Regions from separate parts of the Psychrobacter pocilloporae genome, predicted to be linked through region 1. Evidence: predicted binding sites of a transcription regulator. Region 1 holds the regulator's gene; each other region holds the start of a gene.

Region 1 (6,034 bases):
CCAGACAAGCGTCTGACCGATACGTGGGGTGCGGCACGCAGTCAAGGGCGCTCACATGAAGGCATCGATATCTTTGCAGAACGTGGCACGCCGATACAGTCAACCACGCAGGGAATTGTGAGTAAGGTTGGTGAGAATAACTTGGGTGGGCGCGTGGTCGTCGTGGTAGGGCCTGGCGGTGCTGGTCATTATTACGCGCATCTAGAAGACTATGCCGATATTGCGCCCAATGATTGGGTCAATCAAGGCGATATTATCGGTTATGTGGGTGACAGCGGTAACGCAAAAGGGACACCGCCACATGTACATTACGGTATTTATATCAATGGCAGTGCCGTCAACCCTTACCCGCTGTTGCAAAAAGACTAGGTATACTAAATTAGGCATGCTAAATAAATCCGCATGACGAGTCTAAACAATATGGGCAAGGCCTGTACTAATTTGTCGCAGCCGATCTCACATACGCGGCTGGAAATACCACACTAAATGTCGACCCCTCTCCCTCTATTGAGTCAATCTGCAACTGCGCCTCGTGCTGATGCAAAACGTGCTTCACGATAGCCAGCCCTAATCCTGTACCGCCTGTGGCACGACTACGCCCTTTATCAATACGATAAAAGCGCTCCGTCAAACGCGCAATATGCTCTGGTGCGATACCAAGTCCATCGTCCTCAACGGCAAATCGGCACCCATCCGATGTCTGCGTCCAACTGATGGTAATATTACCGCCTTTTGGCGTATATTTAATCGCATTAATGACTAAGTTGGACAAGGCGCTGATCAAGTACACCTCCGACCCATATAACCCGTCATAGGTATCTATGTGCAAATGAATGGTGTGCTTGTACGCTTGGTTATATGCCTGTGCATCATCATAGATATTGGTGAGGAGTTTGGTCATATCGACATCATTAAACTCATGCGTCTCTTCGATTTCAATCTTGGAGAGCAGTAATAAGTCATTTACGATTCGATTCATACGGGCTGTTTGCTGGGTCATCAGCTCAAAACCGCGACGCCACTGTGGCGGCATGTCTGGTTGGTGAGAGAAGTTCTCCAAATAGCCCATCATTACTGTCAGCGGCGTGCGTAGCTCATGAGAGACATTCGCCACAAAGTCTTGGCGCATTTGCTCTAAATGCTGTACGCGGGTCACATCATAAATAAACAATAGCTTCTCGTCACCAAAAGGCGTGAGCTCACACTTTAGATAACGACTGGGATCGCGCCACGATTCTATATGAATACCATCATTGGGCAGGGTGGTGTTTTGATAGTACTGGCGAAACTCGGGCACAATGATAAAGTCAAACACACTTTGGCCTTTGTCAGCTGGCTGCAGTGACAAGAGATCCTGCGCCGCCTGATTCCACCACTCTAACCCATCATCTTCATTCAGTAAGATGACCGCATCTCGCAATGCTCGCAGCGCACTTCTGATTTTCTCTAATTGCTCCGCCGCATTTTGGCTAGCGATTTGTGCTGGCGCATCTTGCTGGTCATTATTATAGTTATGGTCTTTTTTCTTTTTTGCTGGCGCTATCTTGTTCATTTCTTATCCTTACCACTATCCGCTATTTTATTTATTGTTATGGTGGCATTGTTCATACAAGATCAAGTTATCAAAAATCAACTTATATAAGATTAGCTTGGCTCAATAAGACTAGAGAACCGATAGCCTGTACCGCGCACCGTTTGTATCAATGTATCACAATCATAAGGACGCAGTAGTTTACGTAGACGCTTGATATGTACATCAATGGTTCGATCTTCGATATAAACGTTACCGCCCCAAACCTGATCGAGCAGCTGCGTTCTTGTGTAAGCGCGCTCTGGGTGACTCATAAAAAATGCCAGTAGACGATATTCTGTCGGGCCGACCTCGATGACTTTTCCTGCGGCTGTCACGCGCTGGCTTTTGGTATCGAGACTCAGCTGACCAATTTCGATAGGCTTGTCGCTACTCATCGCGCTACTACGGCGCAAGACGGCTTTGATTCTGGAAATCAGCTCGCGCGTCGAAAAAGGCTTGGTCATGTAATCATCTGCACCTGCATCTAGGCCGTGAACCTTGCTGTCTTCTTCGCTTTTGGCCGTTAGCATAATGACGGGTATCTCAGAGAGCATCTCATCGCTTTTGAGCATACGACAAAAATCAACACCGCTCTTGTCTCCGGGCAACATCCAATCTAATAATATTAATGACGGTCTATGATCGACCACTTGCTGATGCGCTTCTGATACGTCAGCCGCTTGTAGGCTATCAAACCCAGCCATTTCTAGCGTCATCACAACCATTTCACGAATCGCAGGTTCATCTTCAACAATCAAAATTTTCTCATTATACATAGGACATTCTCGGTGTTAGCGGACAAAATCTGGCATATAAAAAGGCGATAAATACTCACCAGTCTCTATCTATTAAACGGATTAATTATGACAGCCTGATGACACTCTGATGTCAGATCTCCAATAGAAAATTAAGTGGTCCATCATTGATGCTTTCAACTTGCATATCAGCGCCAAACTGACCAGTGGCTACATTCGGATACTGGGTTTTGGCATAGTCGATGAGTTGCTCGAACAGCACTTGGGCCGCATCAGGTGCCATCGCGCCATCAAAGTCAGGGCGGCGACCTTTATCCGTTTTTGCCATCAGCGTAAATTGTGACACTAATAACAATCCGCCGCCGACTTGCTGGACGTTTTTATCCAGTTTACCAAATTTGGCAGGATCGTCATCATTTTCAAAAATGCGATAGGTCAATATTTTGTCAATCATTCGCTTGGCGGCGGCGAAATCGTCATCATGACCCAACCCAATATAGGCCAATATCCCATGATCAATTTTGCCAACACAATGCTCATCGATAGTGACGCTGGCACGGCTCACTCGTTGTATCAGTGCTTTCATTTACGACCTTCTTTATTTATAAATGGCTTACAGTTTATGGTCAGACAATAATACGCTGTCCATGATAAAATATGGCCATTAACTTGCCTATGCAATAATGACATCACATCCTATTTTGGTAGCCTTATTATGAATGTATTTACCACCTTACAACAGCTGGTACCGCAGCAAAAGCTCAGTAAAGTCGCTGGACGTTTGGCCGCCAGTCGTCATCCTTATGTCAAACGCACCTTTATCCGTGGTTTTGCCAAAGCTTATAATATCAGCCTAGATGAGTATGAGCGCCAGAGCCTTAATGCTTACGAGAGTTTTAATGACTTTTTTACCCGTGAACTAAAAGAAGATGCTCGCACCATCGATACCACCGCAAACGGCATCGTTAGTCCTGCTGACGGTATCATCTCTCAGCTTGGGCAAATTAAAGATCATAAAATGCTACAAGCCAAAGGGCGTCACTATGACGTTGGCCAATTGCTGGCTGATAGCGAAGATGGCCGTTATTTTGCCGATGGTAGTTTTGCGACAATCTATCTAGCCCCTAGCAATTACCACCGTGTTCATATGCCATTTGCCGGTACGCTGACCAAGACTCGCTATGTCCCTGGTACGCTGTTTTCGGTCAACAATACCACGGCAGCTAATGTGCCGGACTTGTTTGCGCGTAATGAGCGTTTGGTCTGCATATTTGATACCAAGTATGGCAAAGCGGCCGTTGTCATGGTAGGCGCTATGATTGTCGCTGGTATCGAAACCGTCGCCACTGGCAAAATTACCCGCACGGATGATATACAAGAAGCGGATCACGATATGCAGTTTGCGGCAGGCGAAGAGCTTGGTCGTTTTTATTTAGGATCAACGGCTATCGTAGTGTTGCCAAAAGCAGCAAAAGCCGACTGGCAAGAGACCATGAAAGCCAATAGTTTTGTAAAAATGGGTCAATTACTGGGTGTCACGAAACCGTAATTTATTTCTAATATAATAAAAAATAAAAGCCCAGTGAAGCGTATATCACAATGCTCAACTGGGCTTTTTTATACCTAGCGTTTTTATAGATTTACGCGTCGATCAACCATCCTTGCTGGGTCGCATAGTCAATATTGTGTGATAGCCATTTATGAATAGGAGCAAAGCTGTCTTGAATAAACGCATGTGCACCTGCCACTTGACTACGTGTCACTCCAAGCTCACGCCACGTTTTGCCTTCAGTATTTAAGTTGAGCAAAAATGGCAGTAAGCGATCGACCACTTTAAGTAGCGCAGTCTCTTTACTACTGCCTGTCTCTTGCGCCTCCCAAATCTCACTCAAATTGCCAATCCCATTGCCGCGTTCGCCTTGCAATCTGGCGATACCCGCTCGCTCCTCAACATGTGCATCATGACGCGAGTCGGCGTACAAAAACGTATCGCCCGCATCAATCTCGCCCAAATCATGTACCAGTGCCATCTTTAGCAATTGTTCATGATTGACATCCAGCTCAAACAACTCAGCGATCGACCAGCATGCCATTGCTAAGTGCCAAGAATGTTCGGCAGAGTTTTCTCTGCGATCAGTCTCAGTCACGTAACTACGGCGATTCACGCGTTTGAGCGCATCTAGCTCTAGTAAGAAATGAGTGACGTCCTCTATATCGATAGTTACAACGGATTTTTGATCGGTCAATGACGTCAGTGTGTTTGAAGACATATTTCTCTCTGATTTTTTGATAATTTTACACATTACGGTGTGGCTAACAACAAAATAGCGCTGATGTTATCAAGCGCTATCTCTTATAAGTCATTGGGTCAAATGACTGAGCACCCTATTATATAACCATCTACTTAATCAAATTCAGAATGGTTTTGAAAGCAGGGTCTTCACTGCTACGGCACAACTCAAACAAAATGGTTTCTACTGTCGAGATTATCCCACCTGCACGGCGAATACGGCGAATGGCTTGTTTTTTGTCGTATGGAAAACGCGAACCAACGGCATCGCCAATAATGACCGGTTGCATACCATTGTCTAGCAAATCAAGCGCGGTCTGTAGCACACAGACGTGTGCCTCAACTCCGATAAGCAATACGGTACTACGGTTTTGCTGCGCTAAATGATGCCATGTGTCATTGTTATCGCAGGCACTAAAGGTGACTTTTTCAAAGCTCTTTGCATTGTCGCCCTCTAGCACATCACGAAGCTCTGGCAAGCTATCGCCCAATCCTTTTTTATACTGCTCGTTGAGCATGATGGGAATACCAAGCGCTTGCAGTCCTTTGATTATGGTCACTGTTTTTTTGACGATATTTTCGTGATCATAAATGTACGGCGTGAGGCGTTCTTGTACATCGATAATCATCGCTTGGGTGTTTTCGCGAGCAATTCGGTAAGTACGATCAGTAATCATGGTAGACATAGTACACTCCTTGTACGGCTGATATTTATTATAAAAAGCTATTTTAGAATGGTCATTATTAGAGTTGTCATCAATAACATCTTAGCTCAGCTCACCCTTATTTAGTCACAGTTTCTTGAATGCGTCAATGGAGATAATTTTCATACGTACCTGTGTGCTCTTTACTACGCCAAGCATTAACTCGCTTATTATATTCACAAAAAACCCCCAGCCATCACGGCTAGGGGTCATTATTAGAATATTTTTAATCAACAAATGTTACAAACTGGTTGCCGATTTTAAAATTAAACACGCTCGATAATAGTCGCGATACCTTGACCCAGACCGATACACATGGTTGCAAGGCCAAGCTCGGTATCTGACTGCTCCATTGCATTGAGCAATGTCACTGTGATACGAGCACCTGAACATCCTAGTGGATGACCTAGAGCAATCGCGCCACCGTTGATGTTGACGATATCTTGCTTGTCCGTCAAGTTCAACGCTTTTAAGACTGATAGGCCTTGTGCGGCAAAGGCTTCGTTTAACTCGATGGTTTGCATGTCATCGATGCTCATGCCAGCACGCTTCAAGGCTTTGTTGGTGGCTGGTACAGGACCATAACCCATAATCGCTGCGTCACAACCAGCGACAGCCATGCTACGAATACGGGCGCGCGGCTTTAGACCAAGATCTTTGGCTTTTTGTGCGCTCATGACTAGCATCGCTGACGCACCGTCAGAGAGTGCAG
Region 2 (6,034 bases), 2.6 Mb from region 1:
CTCACCGAGCGCACGACCCAGTCCCAAAATCACGCCGCCAACGACACCCGCTTTGGTATAAGGCAAGATAATCTTGAACATCACTTCCCACGTCGTCGCACCCATACCGTAGGCCGACTCTTTGAGTAGATCTGGCACCACAGAGAAAACATCACGCATGGTGGCGGCGATAAAAGGGATAATCATGATGGCAAGTACCAAGGACGCGGTAAACATCCCTAGTCCCATGGGTGCGCCTGTAAATAGCTTGCCGATGATAGGTAGCGGGCCCACATGCTCAATAAACCATGGCTGAATGTGCTCACCAAAGAAAGGCGCAAAGACAAACAAGCCCCACATCCCATAAATGATAGAAGGAATACCTGCCAACAGCTCAATGGCAATACCAAGCGGTTTTTTGAGGAACTTTGGACACATTTCGGTCAAAAATATCGCAATACCAAAACTGACTGGTACAGCGATAACAATCGCAATAAATGACGTCACCAAGGTGCCATAAATAGGCGCGAGTGCCCCGTACTCATTGGCAACCGTATCCCAATTATTACTGCTATAAAACCCCAAACCAAACTCTTGGATACTCGGCCACGCCCCAACAATCAGAGACACCAAAATGCCTCCTAACGATAGGAGGACGAGTATGGCAAACGCTTTGGTAGAGTTGACAAATAAAGCGTCGTAACGTTTTTGTTTAGCCAGTTGGGACCTTAAGTCTGTCATAAGTGTCTCAGCATTGAATGGGTGAATTCAAAAAAACTAGGGTGTTCATTTCGTTTTATGACAGCAAACGCAACTTGTATCCGTACTAATGGTTATCGTGAAACATAGCGATTAGTGTTTTGGTCAAATTTGCTGTGATAAAACCTCTCAAACCACTACCGGAGAATAGTGGCTTAAGAGGAAATCAAAAAGTCATTAAGCAGCTTGTACAGATCGTTTATTGCGCTGGCTTATAAACTGGCTGTCCATCGCTACCTTTGACCTCATTCCATTTCTCTTTGAATAGAGCCACTGCTGTATCAGAGAATGGGACATAGTCTAGCGCCATGGCATCATCATCACCTTGGGTATACGCCCAATCAAAGAAGTTCAACACGCCAGCGACTTGCTGAGGATTCTCTGGTTGCTTGTGTACTAAGATGAAAGTAGCAGCAGCGATTGGCCATGCTTGATCCGTCTCAGAGTTGGTGATGACTTTATAAAAGCCTTCTTGTTGTGACCAATCGATGTCGCCAGCGGCGGCAAAGGTTTCAGCAGATGGCTGCACGATATTGCCCGCGGCATTTTTAAGCGCGGCATGTGACATGTTGTTTTGCTTGGCGTAGGCATACTCCACATAGCCGATAGAGTTTTTCATGCGGTTAACGTAGCTTGAGACGCCCTCATTACCTTTACCACCTGCACCAGTCGCAGAGGTTGGCCACTTGACCGTTTTATCAACACCAACGCTGTCTTTCCAATCTGGTGATACCTTGGCGAGATAATCGGTAAAGTTAAACGTCGTACCTGAACCGTCTGAGCGGAATACTGTGGTGATGGCGGCATCTGGCAAAGTCAAATCTGGGTTCATGGCTTTGATCGCAGGATCATTCCAGTTATTGATTTTACCCAGATAGATATTGGCTAAGGTTTCACCATCTAGCTTTAACTGACCTGGCTCAACGCCATCGATGTTAACGATTGGCACAACGCCACCAATCACGGTTGGGAACTGGATAAGACCAGACTCTTCAAGCTCTTCAGGTGTTAATGGCGCATCAGAAGCACCAAAATCGACGGTTTTTGATTGGATTTGTTTGATACCACCAGATGAGCCAATAGATTGATAGTTGACTTGGCCACCTGTGGCAGCGTTATAGTCAGAAGACCATTTGGCATAGATCGGCTGCGGGAATGATGCGCCTGCACCTGTGATATTCATGGCGATGTTTTCAGCAGATTTGAAACCCGTGTCAGCAGAAGGCGTTGCCTGAGTCTGAGTGGTGGTTTCAGCCGTGGTAGCGGCGCTACTGGTCGTATCAGCAGCTGGTTCTGCCGTCTCTGTTGACTTATTACACGCCGTAAGCATTAATGTACAACTAACGGCCACTGCTAATAACGAATAACGCATGTAGGACTCCTGAAGTTTAACAACGATATAAAAAGGCATTGTTTGTGATATGAGCGTTATCTTGCCAAATCTTTATGACAGTTTAATGACAACCTCTCAAATCCTGCATTCGCTTTACACAATATTTAGCAATCGCCTCTAAGTATCAGTAATATCAAAGAATTTTAATTACTATCAATAGCTCCTGTTCTTTGTATCCATGCTAAATAGCAAAATAAGCGCCTGATATTTTCATCCAAATTCCATTAGCCGTTAACGCAGAATTTTGTTAGTATGAAAGGGATTTACAACACTGACAGACTCGGGGTGCGGTGTAGCATTGGCCTACTTTATTAAACGTTTATAGTTGAACATTGATAAAAGTAGCCACCTATCTACATTCGCTGAGAGATCACCCGCCGAACCTGATGCGGTTAGTACCGACGCAGGGAAGTCTTAAGCACGTTGTTATTGATGACAACGGACGCGTAGAAATACTTTTTTATCATCGCTATTGTCTAACGATGCACGCCGCATACGTAGATAACGAGAGAAGATAGAAAGGGGCGTCCACTATTTGATGACCATTAACCGCGACAACTTCTTTGCTCGCTGTTAGGTGTTGATAATATAAATTTGTCTGAATGACGAGTGTTTGCCCCGCAGCTACTGGCGGTGTTGCTTTTATTCAAAAACCAACACGCTAGGACAGCATATGACTATTTCAAACAGCAGCTCTTTTGACAGTGCCTCAGCGGCATCACAAGTTCAAACGCACAACCCAGCCGATAACATACCTCTCGTATCAGACACCAAAGCCGATAAAAAAGCCGACGCACTAAAAACGCCTGCCCACCGCGCCGCCAGTGATGCACGCTTTGAAGAAGACGCGCGCGACTTACACCGTATCCTACCCGCCTCGCGCAAAGTCTATATCGAAGGCTCACGGCCTGATATTCAAGTACCGATGCGTGAAATCAGCTTAACGGATACGCCAGTTGGCGGTACGGGTGATAAGGATGGCGAGCACAATCCGCCTTTTTATGTGTACGATACTTCAGGTGTGTACACTGACCCCAATGTCGAGATTGATCTGACCCGCGGTCTACCCAAACTGCGTGAAAACTGGATCGCTGAGCGCGGTGATACCGAGCAACTAAGCGGTCTATCTAGCTCGTACGGGCAAGCGCGTGCTCGTGACATCAGTACTGCCAACCTCAGGTTTGCTCATATTGACAAACCGCGCCGTGCCAAAGCAGGGAAAAACGTCACGCAGATTTACTACGCGCGTCGCGGCATCATTACCCCTGAGATGGAATATATTGCGATACGTGAGACGCAAAAGCAGCATGAACTGACTGACATGCGTCAACATGAGGGTGAGAGCTTCGGTGCCAATATGCCCAAAATTATCACCCCTGAGTTTGTCCGTGATGAAGTAGCCGCTGGACGCGCAATTATCCCCAACAACATCAACCACCCTGAATCTGAGCCAATGATTATCGGGCGTAACTTTTTGGTAAAAATCAATGCCAATATCGGCAACTCAGCGCTCGGCTCATCGATCGATGAAGAAGTCTCCAAAATGACGTGGGCCACGCGTTGGGGCGCGGATACCATCATGGATTTATCGACGGGCAATCACATTCACGAAACCCGCGAATGGCTAATCCGTAACTCGCCTGTGCCGATTGGTACCGTACCGATTTATCAAGCCTTAGAAAAAGTCGATGGCGTCGCTGAAGATCTGACGTGGGAGATATTCCGTGATACCTTGATCGAGCAAGCCGAGCAAGGTGTGGATTACTTTACCATTCACGCAGGCGTCCTGCTCCGCTATGTACCGCTCACCGCAAAGCGTTTGACAGGTATCGTCTCACGCGGTGGCTCTATCATGGCGCAGTGGTGTCTGGCGCATCACAAAGAGAGCTTTTTATACACGCATTTTGAAGATATCTGCGAGATTATGAAGCAATACGATGTGGCGTTCAGTCTAGGTGATGGCCTACGCCCCGGCTGCTTGCAAGATGCCAATGATGAAGCGCAGTTCGGTGAGCTACGCACCCTTGGAGAATTGACCAAAGTGGCATGGGAGCACGACGTACAGGTGATGATTGAAGGCCCTGGACACGTGGCGATGAACCGTATCAAAGAAAACATGGACTTGCAGCTTGAGCTGTGTGCGGACGCGCCTTTCTATACCTTGGGCCCATTAACGACTGACATCGCCCCAGGTTATGACCATATCACCAGTGCGATTGGTGCGGCGATGATTGGCTGGTTTGGTACCGCGATGCTATGCTATGTCACACCAAAAGAGCACTTGGGTCTACCAAACAAAAAAGACGTCAAAGACGGCATTATTACCTATAAAATCGCTGCACACGCCGCCGACCTTGCCAAAGGTCACCCTGGTGCACAGGCGCGTGATAATGCGCTATCCAAAGCGCGCTTTGAATTCCGCTGGGATGATCAGTTCAATTTGGCGCTCGACCCTGATACCGCGCGCGAATATCACGATGAAACGTTGCCAAAAGATGCGCACAAGTCGGCACACTTTTGCTCTATGTGTGGTCCGAAGTTTTGCTCCATGAAAATCACGCAAAACGTGCGTGAGTATGCAGCAGGACTGGACAAAGATGCCGCCAATAAAAAGGTAACGCCGCAATCAGGCGACTTAAGCGATGATGATCATTTGATCAAAAAAGTCGATACAGAACTGGTCGGACAAGTAGGCGAAGCCAGTGCTGAAGAAGTCCGTCAAGGCATGGCTGAGATGATGGAAAAATACAACAAGGAAGGACGCCAGTTATACAAAGAGGTATAAGCTTTTTACTATAATAAAAAAGCCCAAACCTGACTATCAGGTTTGGGCTTTTTTAGTTTATGTATTTAGTAATATCAAACCTTCGACGCCTGATAAATCTCCTCAATCGACGTATTAATGGTATCGGCAAACTCTTCATCGCTTTGCTGCTTACTCAACCCTTCGGTAAAGGCGCGCGAGAAGCTGGCAATCATACCGGGGTTTTGTTTGAGCTTCGCGCACGCATCAGTGCGGCTATAACCACCAGATAGCGCCACGGCTTTGAGCACTTTTGGATGGTCAACCAGTTCCTGATAAAATCCTGCTTCCTCAGGCAATGTCAGCTTGAGCATTACTTGCTGTTCGTCATTTAAGCGTTCCAGATTACGCAAAATATTGGCTTTTAATAGCACTTCGCAATCATGTTTTTGGGCACTATCAATATTAACCTCTGGTTCAACGATTGGCATCAAGCCTTTTGAGATGATTTGCTTGGCCACATCAAACTGCTGCTGTACAACGAGCTCAATACCATCGACATTTGGCTCATAAATGACTGAGCGCATCTTGGTACCAAATACTGGATAGTTCTTGGCTTTATCTAGCAACAGGTCTAGATTAGGCATCGGCTTCATGACTTGGACGCCGCTCATCTGCTCCGCCAAACCTTTATCTACCTTCAAGAATGGAACGATTTGCTTGTCTTCCCACAAATAGTTGGCGGTCGACTTACCATTGACGTCGCGCTCCATGGTATCTTCAAATAAGATCGCACCAAGCACACGCTCATTGTCAAAACAGTCGCACGTCATGATACGGGCACGCATCTCATGCACCAAATCAAACATGGCCTCATCATTCTCATACTCATCGCCGCTGATGCCGTAATTCTCTAAAGCCTTTGGTGTGCTGCCGCCACTTTGGTCGAGCGCAGCGATAAACCCTGAACCGTCTTTTATGCGCTGTAACTGATTGTCGTATTCCATTGAAAGTACATCCTATTTTTATTGAGTGAAATTAAACATTATAAATCAAGCTTTCTATCACCTATATAAGGTCTGCTATTTGTAGATGACCTTATCATAGGATGATAAGTATGCCTATATAGAAAACGTGACAACATCACTAAAAACTCTACT
Region 3 (6,034 bases), 2.1 Mb from region 1:
GTTTCCTGACTTGTTCTAGCTTTTGCTGAGTCAGCATGAGCTGCAAATCAATATCCAATTGGCCATCATAGTAATCGTTTAAGCTGTTTTTGATTTCAGTAAGGGTGAAACCAATGGCTTGCGCGCTTTTGATTAGCTCAATACGCTCGACGCACTCGGGATGAAACTCAGTATATAAACGTGAGCCTGCTTGACGCTTACGCGACCTTAATAGGCCCAACTGTTCATAGTGACGCACGGTGTCTTTGGTTGTATTGGCTTTTGCTGCCAGCTCTCCGATTAGCAGAAATGAGGTATCAAGCGCCATAAAATTCTCTTAACTCTTTAGCTTTTGTAGATTTCATGATTGATGCTGCCAAGGATTTGCTGTATCGAGAAGGGATACGGCCAATGGCTGATGAAAATTATTGTGCCAATTGATGGAGCGACTGCTTATTAAGCGATCTAATTGAGCAAGAAAGTCAGGACGCGGTAGAGTAGTGGCACCCAAGCTCATGAGATGATCATTAGGTAACTGGCAGTCGACAAGTGCAACATGACTTTGCTCACATAAGCGCATCAACCCCCAAAACGCGAGTTTTGACGCATTAGAGGCACGATGAAACATGGATTCGCCAAAGTAGATGCCATTTATTTTTAGGCCGTACAGTCCACCAATGAGTTGACCTGTCTCGTCCCACACCTCAATGCTATGGGCAAATCCTTGCGCATGCAGTTTGGTATAAGCCTCAATCATCTCTTCATGAATCCAAGTGTGTTCGCCTTCGGGCAGGTCATTATTAAGACCATCGCTACGCGGCAGACTACAGGCATGTATGACGTCATCAAAAGCTTGATTGAGTGTTAGTTGCCAACGCGTGCGATTTGCTTGCTTGCGCAGTGACTTACTCGGTTGATAATCAGATGGGACGATCACACAACGCGGCTCAGGACACCACCAAGCGATAGGCTCATCTTCATTGAACCATGGAAACAGTCCTTGTGCATAAGCAGATATTAATGTATCGGGTGCAAGATCGCCACCCATCGCGACAATACCAATGCCCTCAGGATCGATAGAGATAGGATCAGGAAAGTCATAACGCCCAAGACTTTGTAAAGTCTCAGGCGTGATGTATTGATCATGATCGCCGTGCTGCGCAAAGTTATTCATTTAGTCTTCTTAATCAGCAGTCAGCGTTGACGCATAGGTATGGTCTTTCGCCGTTGTCTCACCGATAGCATCCAAATATTTCTCAGCATCCAGCGCTGCCATACAGCCAGTACCAGCAGAGGTAATGGCTTGACGATAGACATGATCAGCCACGTCACCTGCGGCAAACACCCCTTCGATACTGGTCTGCGTGGCATTACCATTCAAGCCACTATTGACGACCAGATAGCCATCTTTCATATCCAATTGACCTTTGAATAGGTCGGTATTAGGCTTATGACCGATGGCGACAAACATACCCATTGCATCCAGTTGTTTGGTGCTGCCATCAATCATTGATTCGATAACGACACCATTGACGCCCATGTCATCACCGACAACTTCTTTGACTTGATGATTCCATTCAATTTTAACATTACCGTTTTTGGCTTTTTCAAACAGCTTGTCTTGTAGGATTTTTTCAGAGCGCAGGCTATCACGGCGATGCACTAAAGTCACTTCAGAAGCAATGTTAGAGAGGTATAAGGCTTCTTCAACGGCTGTATTACCACCGCCAATCACAGCGACTTTTTGATCTTTATAAAAGAAACCGTCACAAGTGGCACAAGCGGATACGCCAAGCCCTTTAAATTTGGTTTCTGATTCTAGACCTAAATACTGAGCAGAGGCACCTGTTGAGATAATCAGGGCATCACAAGTATAGGTACCGTTGTTACCTGACAGCTCAAAAGGTCGTACATTCAAGTTAACATCATTGATATGATCATAAACCAATTCTGTACCGAAACGCTCAGCATGTGCTTTCATACGCTCCATCAATGCAGGACCGGTCAAATCATGCGCATCGCCTGGCCAGTTATCAACCTCAGTAGTGGTGGTTAATTGACCACCTACTTCCATACCCGTTACCATAACAGGTTTAAGGTTGGCGCGTGCCGCATAGACCGCAGCCGAATAACCGGCAGGACCTGAGCCTAAAATGATGAGCTTTTCGTGACGTGGAGCAGTAGTGTCAGTTGCCATAAGTGGTTCCTTTCTAAATATACGCATGAAAAATATGAGTTATAAATCTAATAAAAAAACGTCAAGCGTTGCTACTAATATGGTTTTTCTAATTGCTGTGTGATAATAACATAAGGGTAGATAGCAAAAAGTGCAAGTTTGCTAAAACAAACACAGCTATCATTAGAATCAAAGCATGATAACCTTGAAATACTCGTGCTAGAAACAGCTGGTATTTTATAGGGTCTATACAAAATTGTTAGCAGTATTATGTTAGGGCGTGTTGAACATTCGCAAATAGGCACTGCTGATCGCTAAAATGGTTCCAGACAAGGCACAAAGCGACGATAATGCAGATGCCTTAGCGAGATTTGTAACGCAGTATGGGGCAATTTTAGCATCAGCCCCAACGATAAAAGCAGGGGACAGGACTCTTTTTTGCCGCTTCATCGTTAAAAATAAGCGCTTAGAGTGACTAAACTTATTATTTTTAACATCGAATCGCCTAAAAAATAGTCGCTGTCAGTGCCATGGTCAAATGTTCAACACGCCCTAGTAACTTTTGGATTATTCGCAGATTTTTTGCTTAAATCGTACATTGATTTACTTTCTTGCACGCTTTCTTTATAAGAGTGTCGCCACTGTACCTATGTATTTGTTATTATAAGAAGTTATGCCAAGTGTGATAGAGCTTAAGCGATGACTGCTATGCTCAGGCCTTTTGAGAGGTGAATCTCAACCAAACACTTTGCTAGGTACCTTTATATGTCAGCACTTTATGCCAGCATGATTAGACTTAGTCATGCACTGGCGACCATTTAGTATTAACAACAAGGCAGATTTTACGTGATATCAGCACCGCTTATTGAGTATTTAAAAAAGGGAATATTTACCCTCCTTGGGTTAATACTGGCTGTTTATTTGTTTGTTATTTTAATGACTTACACAGGCAATGATCCTAGCTGGTCGCACATCAGTAGTGATATGACGACTATTAACAACATGGGTGGCCAGACGGGCGCTTGGTTGTCCGACTTGCTCTATAGCTTTTTTGGCTATGGTGCATGGTGGTTTTTAGCGTTTGTGGTTTATGAGTCTATCCTTATTTGGTGGGACAATAAGCCGACGTTTTGGCTCATGCGGCTGGTCGCTTATGTGTTTTTGCTGTTGAGCGCCAGTGCATTATTTGCACAACTGGTTGCCTTAATTCAGCAAGTAGCCAATCCTGCATCAACGGGACTTGAAGGCGTGGCTGGTGGTATCATCGGTCTTGAGTTGCAGGAACGTTTGGCACAGTTGCTATCGCAGTGGGGCAGTGTGGTTTTCTTGGCGGTGTTCGTTGTGATTACCGCGACCTTTGCCTTTAACATCCATTGGCTCGCTATATATCAGAAGATTACAGCATTATCTTGGCTTGGCTCAGGGTTAAAAAATAAAGAAGATGCTGCCGAGTTGGATGAGCAAAGTGAGGTGTCGCAAGACCGTGACAATATCAAAGAGGGAAATCCCAATCAAACAGCCGAGTACGAGCAGCTGCCACTTGAGTTGCAATCAGCTGACGATGCGAATAGTGTTCAAGCAGTAGATAATAGTGGCAGATTCAGCAATGTATTATCAGATTTTTTGTCGACGTCAGGATTGGCTGATAGTGTGAAAGCATCTATGGCGACAGCAAAAGCAGCAGCAACGTCTAGCGATGAAAAAAGTGAGTCACCATACGCGGTCGCAGCGACTGCTAATGCTACGGTTGGCAGTACAGTCAGTGACACCAACACATCAACGATACCAAACCCTATCGTAGCGCCTGCTCGCAAAGTCGAGCCAAGCTTTGCATGGAATGATGCAAATACGGTTGATGATCTGCTCGCGCGTGAACAGATGGCTTATAGCACTAACAGCATAGATAATTCTACTGTGCCTAACTATGCACAGAGTGAAGTCGTCACTGACGTGCCATTAGAAGAAGCAGTACAAACCTCTGTGGCAGCACCGATGGTAGAAACAGAAACTCAATCAGATTTATCTAATCAAGAGCTAGCTACTCAATCCTCAATGGATGAATCAACGAATGCTCAAGCTGTCAATCAGGTTATTACTGAGCCGGAAGACTCTCACCCAGATGATATAACGGAGAATGTCGATAAGTTGGCAGAAGCATGGTTGGCGGAGCATGGCAATATATCAGAACCTGTTGCAAAATCGTCAGTTGCTACTGCTGAGGAAACTAATGTCACTAATCAAATTCCGCAAGAAGAGCTATCAAGGCCTACGTCAGACGCCACTAATAGCATTCTAAGTGACGACTCTTATGGGCTCTCTGCTGCACAGTCCGAACTATTACAACGTAATGAGTCATCGCCTGTACCTGAGGTCACAGTGGCTCAGCCATCAGTAGAAGTGGCCGCATCAGTATCAGAAATTTCGGATATGACACCGACCAATACGCCGCCTGCCAATCCAAAAGCGGCGCCAACTATTGAAGCGGTCAGTTCGGCCTCAAATACGCAGCCTGTAGCCCCAGCTAAACCTTCTGTCAGCTTTGCGGTACCAGAAGGTGATAGTAGCAACCATATCACAGATATGATGCCAGAAGATGACAGTGAAGACACGGCTTCACCCGTTATGCCGCATATCAGTGACGATGCGGCGTTCAGTCAAAAATCACGCTCGATGCAGACGGCTGCCTATCGCAGTAGCCTAACCCCTATTCCAGAAGTGTCTATATTGGACAAGCCAGATCCTGACCGTAAGCCTAGCTATACCATCGCTGAGCTTGAACAATTATCTGAGCTGCTTGAGATCAAGCTCCAAGAGTTCAATGTAAAAGCCAACGTCGTCAACGCTATCCCAGGGCCTGTGGTGACTCGTTTTGAAGTGGAGCTGGCGGCTGGTGTCAAAGCCAGCAAAGTCACTGGTATCTCACGTGACTTGGCGCGCTCATTATCGATGGCCTCTTTGCGTGTGGTCGAAGTCATCCCTGGTAAGCCGTATATTGGTATCGAAGTGCCCAATAAAAAACGTGAAATGGTGCGCTTAATCGAGCTACTTAGTACCGAGATGTTCAAAGACCCTAAAGCACAAATCAGCATGGCGATGGGTAAAGACATTGGCGGTAACCCCATTATTACTGATCTGGCGCGTGCCCCGCATATGCTGGTTGCTGGTACCACAGGCTCTGGTAAATCGGTATTGGTCAACTCAATGCTATTATCGATGTTACTCAAGTACACGCCCAATCAATTGCGACTCATCTTGATTGATCCAAAGCAGCTGGAGCTTGCCAACTATAATGACATTCCGCATCTGCTTACCCCAGTTGTTACTGACATGACCGAGGCCGCTAGCAGCTTGTCATGGTGCGTGGCCGAAATGGAGCGTCGCTATCAGTTGATGAGCTTGCTCAAGGTTCGTAAGCTCAACGAGTTTAATAAAAAAGTCATCGCGGCAGAGAAATCAGGCAATCCAATGCTCGATCCGTTATGGCGACCAAACGACAGCGTAAGTATCAGCCAAGCGCCAAAGCTCAAAACTCTGCCCATGATTGTCATTGTTGCGGATGAGTTTGCCGATATGATTATGCAGGTGGGTAAACAAGCCGAAGAGCTCATCACGCGCTTGGCACAAAAATCACGTGCGGCTGGTATTCACTTAATGCTAGCTACTCAGCGCCCATCAGTCGATGTCATCACGGGTTTGATTAAAGCCAATATCCCAGTACGGGCAGCACTACGTGTCAACTCAAAAGTCGATTCGCGTACGATTCTGGATAGTGGCGGTGCTGAGGACATGCTCGGTAACGGTGATATGTTGTTCTTGGGGCCAGGTCAGATTGAACCAGATCGTGTGCATGGTGCTTATGTCAGTGATGAAGAGGTCAAC

The links. Region 1 encodes PhoB, which activates phosphate uptake and scavenging genes when phosphate is short. Its sites were predicted from a motif close to TGTCATNAANCTGTCATAA; they were not measured.
Region 2: the regulator PhoB is predicted to act here: its motif matches at 2,183-2,201, upstream of pstS (phosphate ABC transporter substrate-binding protein PstS).
Region 3: the regulator PhoB is predicted to act here: its motif matches at 2,932-2,950, upstream of CUR83_RS03225 (DNA translocase FtsK).

The regions. Positions count from the first base shown of each region.
Region 1 is NZ_PGFT01000001.1:2,851,006-2,857,039, forward strand. Features, by position in the region: gene CUR83_RS12175 (M23 family metallopeptidase) at 1-369, shown strand, start outside; gene phoR (phosphate regulon sensor histidine kinase PhoR) at 437-1,552, opposite strand; gene phoB (phosphate regulon transcriptional regulator PhoB) at 1,645-2,349, opposite strand; gene dtd (D-aminoacyl-tRNA deacylase) at 2,462-2,914, opposite strand; gene asd (archaetidylserine decarboxylase) at 3,044-3,877, shown strand; gene CUR83_RS12200 (HD domain-containing protein) at 3,969-4,598, opposite strand; gene CUR83_RS12205 (isochorismatase family protein) at 4,729-5,304, opposite strand; gene fadA (acetyl-CoA C-acyltransferase FadA) at 5,589-6,034, opposite strand, start outside.
Region 2 is NZ_PGFT01000001.1:292,621-298,654, reverse strand. Features, by position in the region: gene pstC (phosphate ABC transporter permease subunit PstC) at 1-720, opposite strand, end outside; gene pstS (phosphate ABC transporter substrate-binding protein PstS) at 938-2,110, opposite strand; TPP riboswitch at 2,403-2,558, shown strand; gene thiC (phosphomethylpyrimidine synthase ThiC) at 2,805-4,916, shown strand; gene CUR83_RS01315 (fructose bisphosphate aldolase) at 4,991-5,881, opposite strand.
Region 3 is NZ_PGFT01000001.1:732,475-738,508, forward strand. Features, by position in the region: gene CUR83_RS03210 (MerR family transcriptional regulator) at 1-307, opposite strand, end outside; gene aat (leucyl/phenylalanyl-tRNA--protein transferase) at 341-1,153, opposite strand; gene trxB (thioredoxin-disulfide reductase) at 1,163-2,176, opposite strand; gene CUR83_RS03225 (DNA translocase FtsK) at 3,002-6,034, shown strand, end outside.